Regions from separate parts of the Aneurinibacillus thermoaerophilus genome, predicted to be linked through region 2. Evidence: riboswitches for the same ligand, from Rfam matches in the RefSeq annotation. Region 2 holds a riboswitch; the other holds the start of a gene.
The links. Region 2 has a riboswitch for S-adenosylmethionine ahead of K3F53_RS13685 (homocysteine synthase). Riboswitches for the same ligand answer to the same signal wherever they lie in the genome.

Region 1 (4,197 bases), 1.6 Mb from region 2:
AGCGGTTAATCCGCTTCCGCGACGGCCAGGTAGTCGCCGATGACCCCGTGAGGGATCGATTATTCGCGTCGCAACAACTGGCGTCGGAGCGCCAACAGGAGGTGTAATCTATGCGTTTGCTGGAAAGCTTAAGCATGGCTTTGGACGGTTTGCGCGCCAATAAGCTGCGTTCTTTTCTAACGATGCTGGGGATTATTATTGGTATCGCGTCTGTCATTGCGGTTATGACGCTTGGGAAAGGGGGCGAAAGTGCGGTCGTGCAGCAGGTAAGCAAGTTCGGCCAAAATAAATTTATGGTATATACCCGCTACGATACGGAGGAGCCTGAAGATCCGAACGCGCTTACTTTGGAAGATGCGGAATATTTGCCGCAGGTGAGTCCGTACATTTCCGCTGCCGTAGCCAACTCTTACGTAGGCAATACGGAGCTTTACTGGCTCAATAAGAAGAAAACCGTCGAAGTAAGGGCGACGACGGCCCAGCTTCCGGCTGTACAACCCACGCTCCACATGGTGCAAGGCCGCTTTTTTACCGACGAGGATGATAAAAACCGCCGACCGGTTATCGTATTGGAAGACGGAGCAGCTCAGGAATTGTTCGGGACGGAAAACCCGATCGGTCAGCGCGTGCGTTTTAACGATCGGAGCGTAGTGGTGATCGGCGTATTTAAGCAGGAGAAAGTAAGCTTTGATTTTTCCAAAGCAAAGAGCGCGTTTGTTCCGTTTCGTTTTGCGAATGAGCTGTCTGAAAACCAAACGGTAAGCAACATTGAAATGACCGCCATTTCCAAAGAAGCATTGCGGCCTGCGATGAAGCAGGTCAAGGATTATTTGAACCGCAAGCATAACCATAAAGATTACTATGAAGTTTTAAGTATGGAAGACAATATTAAAGAGTTTTCGCAAATGACTGGAATGATTACCCTGATTTTTAGCATTGTAGCTGGCATTTCCCTCGTGGTGGGCGGCATTGGCGTGATGAATATTATGCTTGTGTCCGTGACGGAACGGACAAGAGAAATCGGAATCCGCAAAGCGCTTGGAGCGCAGCGGAAAGATATTTTGCTTCAGTTCCTACTGGAGTCGATGATTTTGTCGTTAATCGGCGGCTTAATCGGAGCATTGCTTGGTATTGGTATATCAGCTATCGGCTTTTCCTATGCTAATATACCGCTTTTGATTTCATGGGAGACCGTTTTGCTTGCATTTTCCGTGTCCAGTTCCATCGGGATTTTCTTCGGATTGTATCCTGCTAACAAAGCGGCAAAGCTAAATCCGATTGAGGCGTTGCGTTATGAATAAGAAGCGGGCTGCTCTTTAACTCTGAAGCCTCTTTGCATAATGAATGAGAGGATTTTTTTGAAAAGTATTGTCTTTTTAGAAAAAGCCGAGTATAATCAAATTTAATAAATCCGATCAATATAATATGAATTCTCTTTCTTATCCAGAGAGATGGAGGGACTGGCCCAATGAAATCTCGGCAACCTAATTCGGTTAGGTGCCAATTCCAGAAAGCACACGCTTGAAGATGAGGAAGAGGGGATCGTAGAATATAAGCCCTTCTTCTTTAATGAAGCAGGGCTTTTTTAATTAAATTAAACATATAAAACAAATTTTATTAATATTATTTTTGGAAAAAAAGGGGATGGTTATATGGTGGCAGGTAAAGTGTATCTTGTGGGTGCCGGGCCAGGCGATCCAAAGTTGATTACAGTGCGTGGGCTTGAGCTTCTACAACGGGCGGATGTGATTGTATATGACCGTCTGGCCAGTCCAAAGCTGCTTGATTATGCAAAAAAGGAGGCTGAATGCATTTATTGCGGAAAAGAGACAAATCACCATTCGTTATCCCAGACGGAAATTAACGAGATCATTGTGGCGAAGGCTGTGCAAGGGAAAGAGGTTGTTCGTTTAAAAGGGGGTGATCCATTTGTTTTCGGGCGCGGTGGGGAAGAAGCGGAAGCCTGTATCGCGGCCGGCATCGACTATGAAGTTGTGCCGGGCATTACATCGGGTATCGCTGCTCCGGCTTATGCAGGAATACCTATCACGCACCGTGATTATTCATCCTCCGTCGCGTTTGTGACTGGCCACAAAGCTGTAGAGAAGGAGCAAAGTGGTATTCAGTGGGAGAAGTTGGCCACTGCGGTAGATACGCTGGTATTTTACATGGGGGTCGGCAATTTGCCGGAAATTGTGAAAAATCTTCATAAGTACGGCCGGGCCAAAGAGACACCTGTGGCACTTATCCGCTGGGGTACATGCGAAAATCAGGAGACGCTTATAGGTACATTGGAGACGATTGTAGAGCAGGTACAACAGGCACGCTTTCGTTCTCCGGCAGTGATTGTCGTAGGCGAGGTTGTCCGCCTGCGGGAGCAGTTAGCTTGGTATGAACAACAGCTGCGTCAAGTCATTATTGCATAATATTCGCTGAGATGAGAGGAGAGAGTATGAATGAGTTATACACCAATATGGGCACAAAATAAGGAGAAATTGAATAAAACAGAATTAATAAAACTGGAGAAAGATGGACTGGATGTTATTGAGGACATTTATCGTTATGCGAAAACTGGTTTTGAATCCATTACGCCGGATGATATGGATCGTTTTAAGTGGGCAGGTGTATATCAGCAGCGCCCGAAAGACGGGTGCTTTATGATGCGTGTCCGGGTTCCGTCCGGAAATCTTACGTCCGAGCAGGCGCGCACGCTTGCGAGTATCGCGCATGATTATGGCAGGGATTTAATCGATATTACGACACGTCAGGCGATTCAGTTTCACTGGTTGCGGATCGAAAATTTACCGGACATTTTTGAACGGTTGGCTGCCGTCGGATTGTCCTCATTTGAGGCGTGCGGCGATTGCCCGCGTACGATTGTTGGCAATCCGCTTGCGGGGCTCGATCCGTACGAATTAATAGATACGACCCCGCTTGTGAAACAGTTGTCCGATACGTTTTTAATGAACCGGGATTTTTCCAACCTGCCGCGCAAATATAAAATTTCGATTTCTAGCAATATTTATAATGCCGGTCATGCCGAAATTAACGATCTGGCGTTTACCCCGGCCACGAAAGTAATCGCTGGCAAGGAAATCATCGGTTTTCATGTCTGGGTTGGCGGCGGACTATCGTCCCGTCCGTATTTGGCTCAACAGCTCGATGTATTTGTGCGACCGGAAGAAGTCGTGAAGGTAGCGGTCGGCGTTACAACGATTTTCCGTGACTATGGATACCGGGAGAAGCGTCATCACGCACGCTTGAAATTTCTTGTCGCTGATTGGGGAGCGGAGAAGTTTCTTGCCAAGTTAAAAGAGCTTGTCGGCGAGCTGGAGACGCGGGGCGAAGATAAGATTAAGGGATGGAATGCAGGATATTTTACCGGTATTCATAAACAGCGCCAGGAAGGGTTGAGTTATGTTGGTCTGTCCGTTCCGGTAGGACGTATGTCGGCACAGGAATTGGAAGAACTGGCGCATCTCGCCGATGAATATGGTAATGGCTCACTGCGTACATGCAATTCGCAAAATATCATAATTACCGGCATACCGGATGAAAGAGTGGAAGAACTGTTGCAAGAAAAAGTGTTGGAACGTTTGACACCGTATCCGAAGAATTTTACTGCTTTCGCCGTTTCTTGCACCGGCAATGAATTCTGTAATCTTGCGATCGTTGAAACGAAAGAAAGAATGCGCCAATTGGCGGAATATCTAGATGAACATGTGGAGTTGGATGAACCAATTCGCATGCATATGGTCGGTTGTCCGAACTCATGCGGTCAGCGGCAAATTGCTGACATTGGCTTTCAGGGAGCGCTTGTTAAAACGGAAGACGGCATGAAAGATGCGTTCGATATTTTCCTTGGCGGTACGCTGGGCCCGAACGCGAAATTTAACGAAAAGCTGAAAGGACGCGTGCTTGGCGAGCAACTGCACCGGGTCGTGTTGCCGTTGCTTGCCTATTATAAGGAAGAAAAGCGGAACAAGGAAAGCTTCTTTGATTTCGTACAGCGTGTTGGAATTACACCGTTCCAAGAGAGGCTGGATGCGGCTCTGAAACAGTTGGTATAAAGGATGCCTGGGCATAGGAGAGGTGAGGCGATGTTTATCTATAGATTTGAGATATTGTTTAGGGATGGGGGAACAGCTGCCGTTGTAGTCATACATGAAAATGAAGAAAAAGCGTTCCGCAGCGCCC
Region 2 (4,197 bases):
TCTTCCGTGGGCTCATATCTTTCCCTCTCTTCTGTTTCTTTCTCTTTACTATTCTAACCTGCGAAAAAGAATACCGGAAAGAAAAAAGGGAGAGAAAGTCTTCTTCCTCACCCCTTCTAAAACTTATTACTATTCTGCTTCCGTCAAACTACGATTATGCATTCACCAGTTGGCTGGCTTTAAGCGCCTGCTCAATGTCGGCAATAATATCATCTACCGCTTCAATACCGATAGAGAGACGAATCATATCCGGCGTAACACCCGCACTGCGCTGTTGTTCTTCCGTTAGCTGCTGATGCGTCGTACTTGCAGGGTGGATAACAAGCGTTTTGGCATCGCCAACATTCGCCAAGTGGGAAAGAAGCTTCAGGCTGTTAATAAAGCGTTTGCCTTCTTCCAGCCCACCTTTAATGCCGAACGTGAAAATGGAACCCGGTCCTTTTGGCAAATACTTCTTTGCGCGCTCATAATAAGGACTGCTCTCAAGCCCTGCATAATTCACCCAGGAAACAAGTTCGTTTTCTTGCAAATATTCCGCTACTTTTTTTGTATTTTCCACATGACGCTCCATGCGTAAATGAAGCGTCTCCAACCCTTGCAAGAATAACCAAGAGTTGAACGGAGATATCGCTGCCCCAAAGTCGCGCAGCAATTGTACGCGCGCTTTGATAATGTAGGCAAGATTGCCGACTGCTTCCGTGTATACTACGCCGTGATAGCTCGGATCTGGCTCAGTTAACCCTGGGAACTTGCCATTGTTCCAGTCAAAGTTACCGGAGTCGACAATCACGCCTCCAATTGAGGTACCATGACCACCGATAAACTTTGTAGCAGAATGAACAACAATGTCAGCGCCAAATTCAATCGGACGGCAAAGATACGGAGTGGCAAACGTGTTATCTACAATAAATGGAATTCCGTTCTCATGCGCGATGCCCGCTAATGTTTCCAAATCAACTATATCTGCGCGTGGATTTCCGATCGTTTCCGCATAAAGCGCTTTTGTCTTGTGCGTGATCGCGGCACGAATAGCATCCTTATCTTCCGGATCAAAGAATTTCACCGTTATGCCGAACTTCGGAAACGTATGCGCGAACAGGTTGTATGTTCCGCCATATAGATTGCTGGAAGCGATAATTTCATCCCCCGCATGCGCGATGTTTAAAATAGAGAACGTAATTGCCGCCTGACCGGAAGCGACCGCAAGCGCACCCACACCGCCTTCAAGTTCCGCAATCCGCTTCTCAAACGTATCCTGCGTCGGGTTCATAATGCGCGTATAAATGTTACCGAATTCTTTCAATGCGAACAAATTGGCTGCATGCTCCGTGTCTTTAAATACATAAGAAGTTGTTTGATAAATTGGCACCGCGCGCGAAAGCGTCGTCGGGTCCACTTCCTGTCCTCCGTGCAAGCATACCGTCTCGAAATTGAATTTGCGTTCTTCTGCCATTCTCTTTTTCCTCCCTGTCATCATTCTTTGTTTTCGGCGATGCCAACCAAAAGAAAAATCCTCTTCTTTGGAAGAAGAGGATTCTACGCAGGTATGTATCATCGCTCTCATCTTCCAAAGCATGCTGCTTTGCTGGAATTAGCACCTTGCACATACGTGCCGGTTGCCGGGCTTCATCGGGCCAGTCCCTCCGCCGCTCTTGATAAGAGATGTCTTATATAAAATTTTCTCGCTTGAGCTGATTCTGGTTTTATTATAGCCTTACTATTCCTACCTGTCAACTTAATTTGAAGATTTTTATTGTACAGAAATTTTGGCGCGCATTTTCTCCAATGTTTTCGGACCAATTCCTGCTACCTTTGTTAAATCCTCTACCGTTCTGAACAGGCCATTTTCTTCCCTGTATTGAATAATAGCTGCTGCTTTTCCAGGCCCAATACCAGGAATGGTTTGTAGTTGCTCTAATGTAGCTGTATTAATATTAATTTTCTCCTCCTGCCCGGGTGCGCCCGGCGCAGAAGCTGTTCCTGCTGATGCCAGACCCGTTGTACCGATTAGAGCCTCTTCTCCTTTTATCGGAATATATAAGAGCATGCCGTCAACAAGCCGCTGCGCTCCGTTGACTTGCTTTGCATCCGCTTCCGGAAGCAATCCGCCCGCCATCCCGATGGCCTGATACACACGTGCCTCAGCCGGTAACGTATATACCCCTGGCTTCGCTACCGCGCCCTTCACATCAACGACGACAGTCGCCTGAACGGATGGCGCAGGAGAGCGCGCGCTTTCCTCTTTTTCTATGGGATCTCCCGTTTGATCGTTCTCCCCGGCAGTGAAAACGGAGGAGCCCGTAACCGCTTGTTGCTCAGAAAACGGAAGCGTTTTTGCTTCTGTTTCCTCCTGAGTGTAATTATAAAAATAAATACTACTGCCCAAAATAAAAAGACATATACTAATACTGATCCATTTTTTCTTTTCTACAAACCAGCTTTTCACCGCATCTCTCTCCCTTACTTGTAGTTTTCTAACTTTTTGCCTATACTTTTTATATAAACATTCAGAAAATCGCCACTTAAAAAAGGAGGATTGCAAACAATGGGTGTTCATCACGCAATTTCAGCCCACTCCGCAAGGCAAGCTGAGTATATTACGCTCTACCGCAAACTGGATGCGGTGCGGGAAATGTGGATTGAAAAAGCGGTAGAGCAATGCAAGAACGGAGAAAAAATCAGCGTGGAAGAGATTAATAACATCACACAACAAATTAATCAACTTGCGCAACGTTACCATCTTCCGCCGCGCAAACTTGTGACGGAAGAAATGGTACAAAATATTTGTAAATAATTACCACATCTCTATCTTAGCATAATTAGAAAAATATGTGTACTAAATCTTTCTTTCCCCTCATACTTATTAAATAATTATAATCGCCGGGGGGATTTAGATGCATATCGGCTTTATCGGAACGGGAAGTATGGGAACAATCCTCATTGAAGCCTTTATCGAATCTGGTGCTGTTCTGCCCGCCCAAATCTCTGTTGCCAATCGGACACCGGAAAAACTACATGCGCTCACGGCAAAACACCCGGACATCAAGGCTAGCACTAACATAAATGTGGCCCAAAAAGCAGACATTCTATTTCTGTGCACCAAGCCCCTGGAATATCGGACGGTACTCGACGAAATTGGCGAACATTTGACGCCCGATAAACTTGTTCTATCTATCACAAGTTCCGTCGGTGTGCAACAATTAGAAGCATATATTCCTTGCAAAGTGGCCCGTGTCATTCCCAGTATTACGAATACAGCGCTCAGCGGTGCTTCACTCATTACGTTCGGTGCCCGTTTAACCCAGACTGATCGTACCTTGCTGCTCACACTTCTTTCTGCCATCAGTACGCCTATAGAGATTGAAGAATCGCAAACACGAATTTCCTCGGATATTGTAAGCTGCGGCCCAGCTTTTTTTAGCTTTCTAATGCAACGCTTTATTGACAGCGCGGTCGATCATGCATCCATTACGGAGGAGCAGGCTACAAGATTAATGACCGAGATGATTATCGGGCTTGGCCGCCTGCTTGAAGACGGACGTTTTTCGCTGCCGACACTTCAGGCCAAAGTTTGCGTGCCAGGTGGAGTAACCGGCATCGGCTTGCACGTGCTTGATGAAGAAACACAGGATGTGTTTAAACATTTAATTGAAGCAACGCACAATAAGTTCAACATAGATGTACGGGAAGTTCAGGAAATGTTCACCAACCAAAAAAACTCCTTCCATTGAACAAGGAAGGAGTTTTTTGCGCACTCGGAAGATTACTTAACGACCTGAGCGCCTGCTTTTAATTTGTCAGAAATTTTAAGGCTAAAACCCGCAGCAGCTTTCTCATTTACTACTAATTGAACATCTTTCAAAGCTTCAACAGGAATAGAATCCAGCTTCTCGCCCTTTAACCCCCGGGCTGCTATAGTATCGTCTAGCCTACAACGATATTTACCAGTTTGCCCGGAACGGCGATAACTTTACGCACCGTCTTGCCTTCAACCAGCTCTTTGATTTTTTCATTTTCGGTAGCAAGAGTCTCCATCTCCTGCTTCGTCAAATTGGCTGGAATAACCATTTTATCGCGTACTTTGCCGTTGATTTGGACGACAATTTCCACTTCATCAAGCACGAGCGCGGCGGCGTCATACTTCGGCCAGGACTGCTGGTGCACGCTATCTTCATGACCGATCATACGCCACATTTC

Region 1: linked by a shared signal. The riboswitch ahead of cobA (uroporphyrinogen-III C-methyltransferase) and the one ahead of K3F53_RS13685 (homocysteine synthase) in region 2 are both predicted to bind S-adenosylmethionine.

The regions. Positions count from the first base shown of each region.
Region 1 covers NZ_CP080764.1:614,842-619,038, forward strand. Annotated here, with positions in the region: gene K3F53_RS03295 (ABC transporter ATP-binding protein) at 1-107, shown strand, start outside; gene K3F53_RS03300 (ABC transporter permease) at 111-1,301, shown strand; SAM riboswitch class I at 1,437-1,534, shown strand; gene cobA (uroporphyrinogen-III C-methyltransferase) at 1,653-2,426, shown strand; gene K3F53_RS03310 (nitrite/sulfite reductase) at 2,457-4,070, shown strand; gene K3F53_RS03315 (DUF3906 family protein) at 4,101-4,197, shown strand, end outside.
Region 2 covers NZ_CP080764.1:2,633,311-2,637,507, forward strand. Annotated here, with positions in the region: gene K3F53_RS13680 (deoxycytidylate deaminase) at 1-16, opposite strand, end outside; gene K3F53_RS13685 (homocysteine synthase) at 155-1,453, opposite strand; SAM riboswitch class I at 1,558-1,662, opposite strand; gene K3F53_RS13690 (helix-hairpin-helix domain-containing protein) at 1,751-2,446, opposite strand; gene K3F53_RS13695 (DUF2533 family protein) at 2,546-2,794, shown strand; gene comER (late competence protein ComER) at 2,895-3,731, shown strand; gene leuS (leucine--tRNA ligase) at 3,925-4,197, opposite strand, start outside.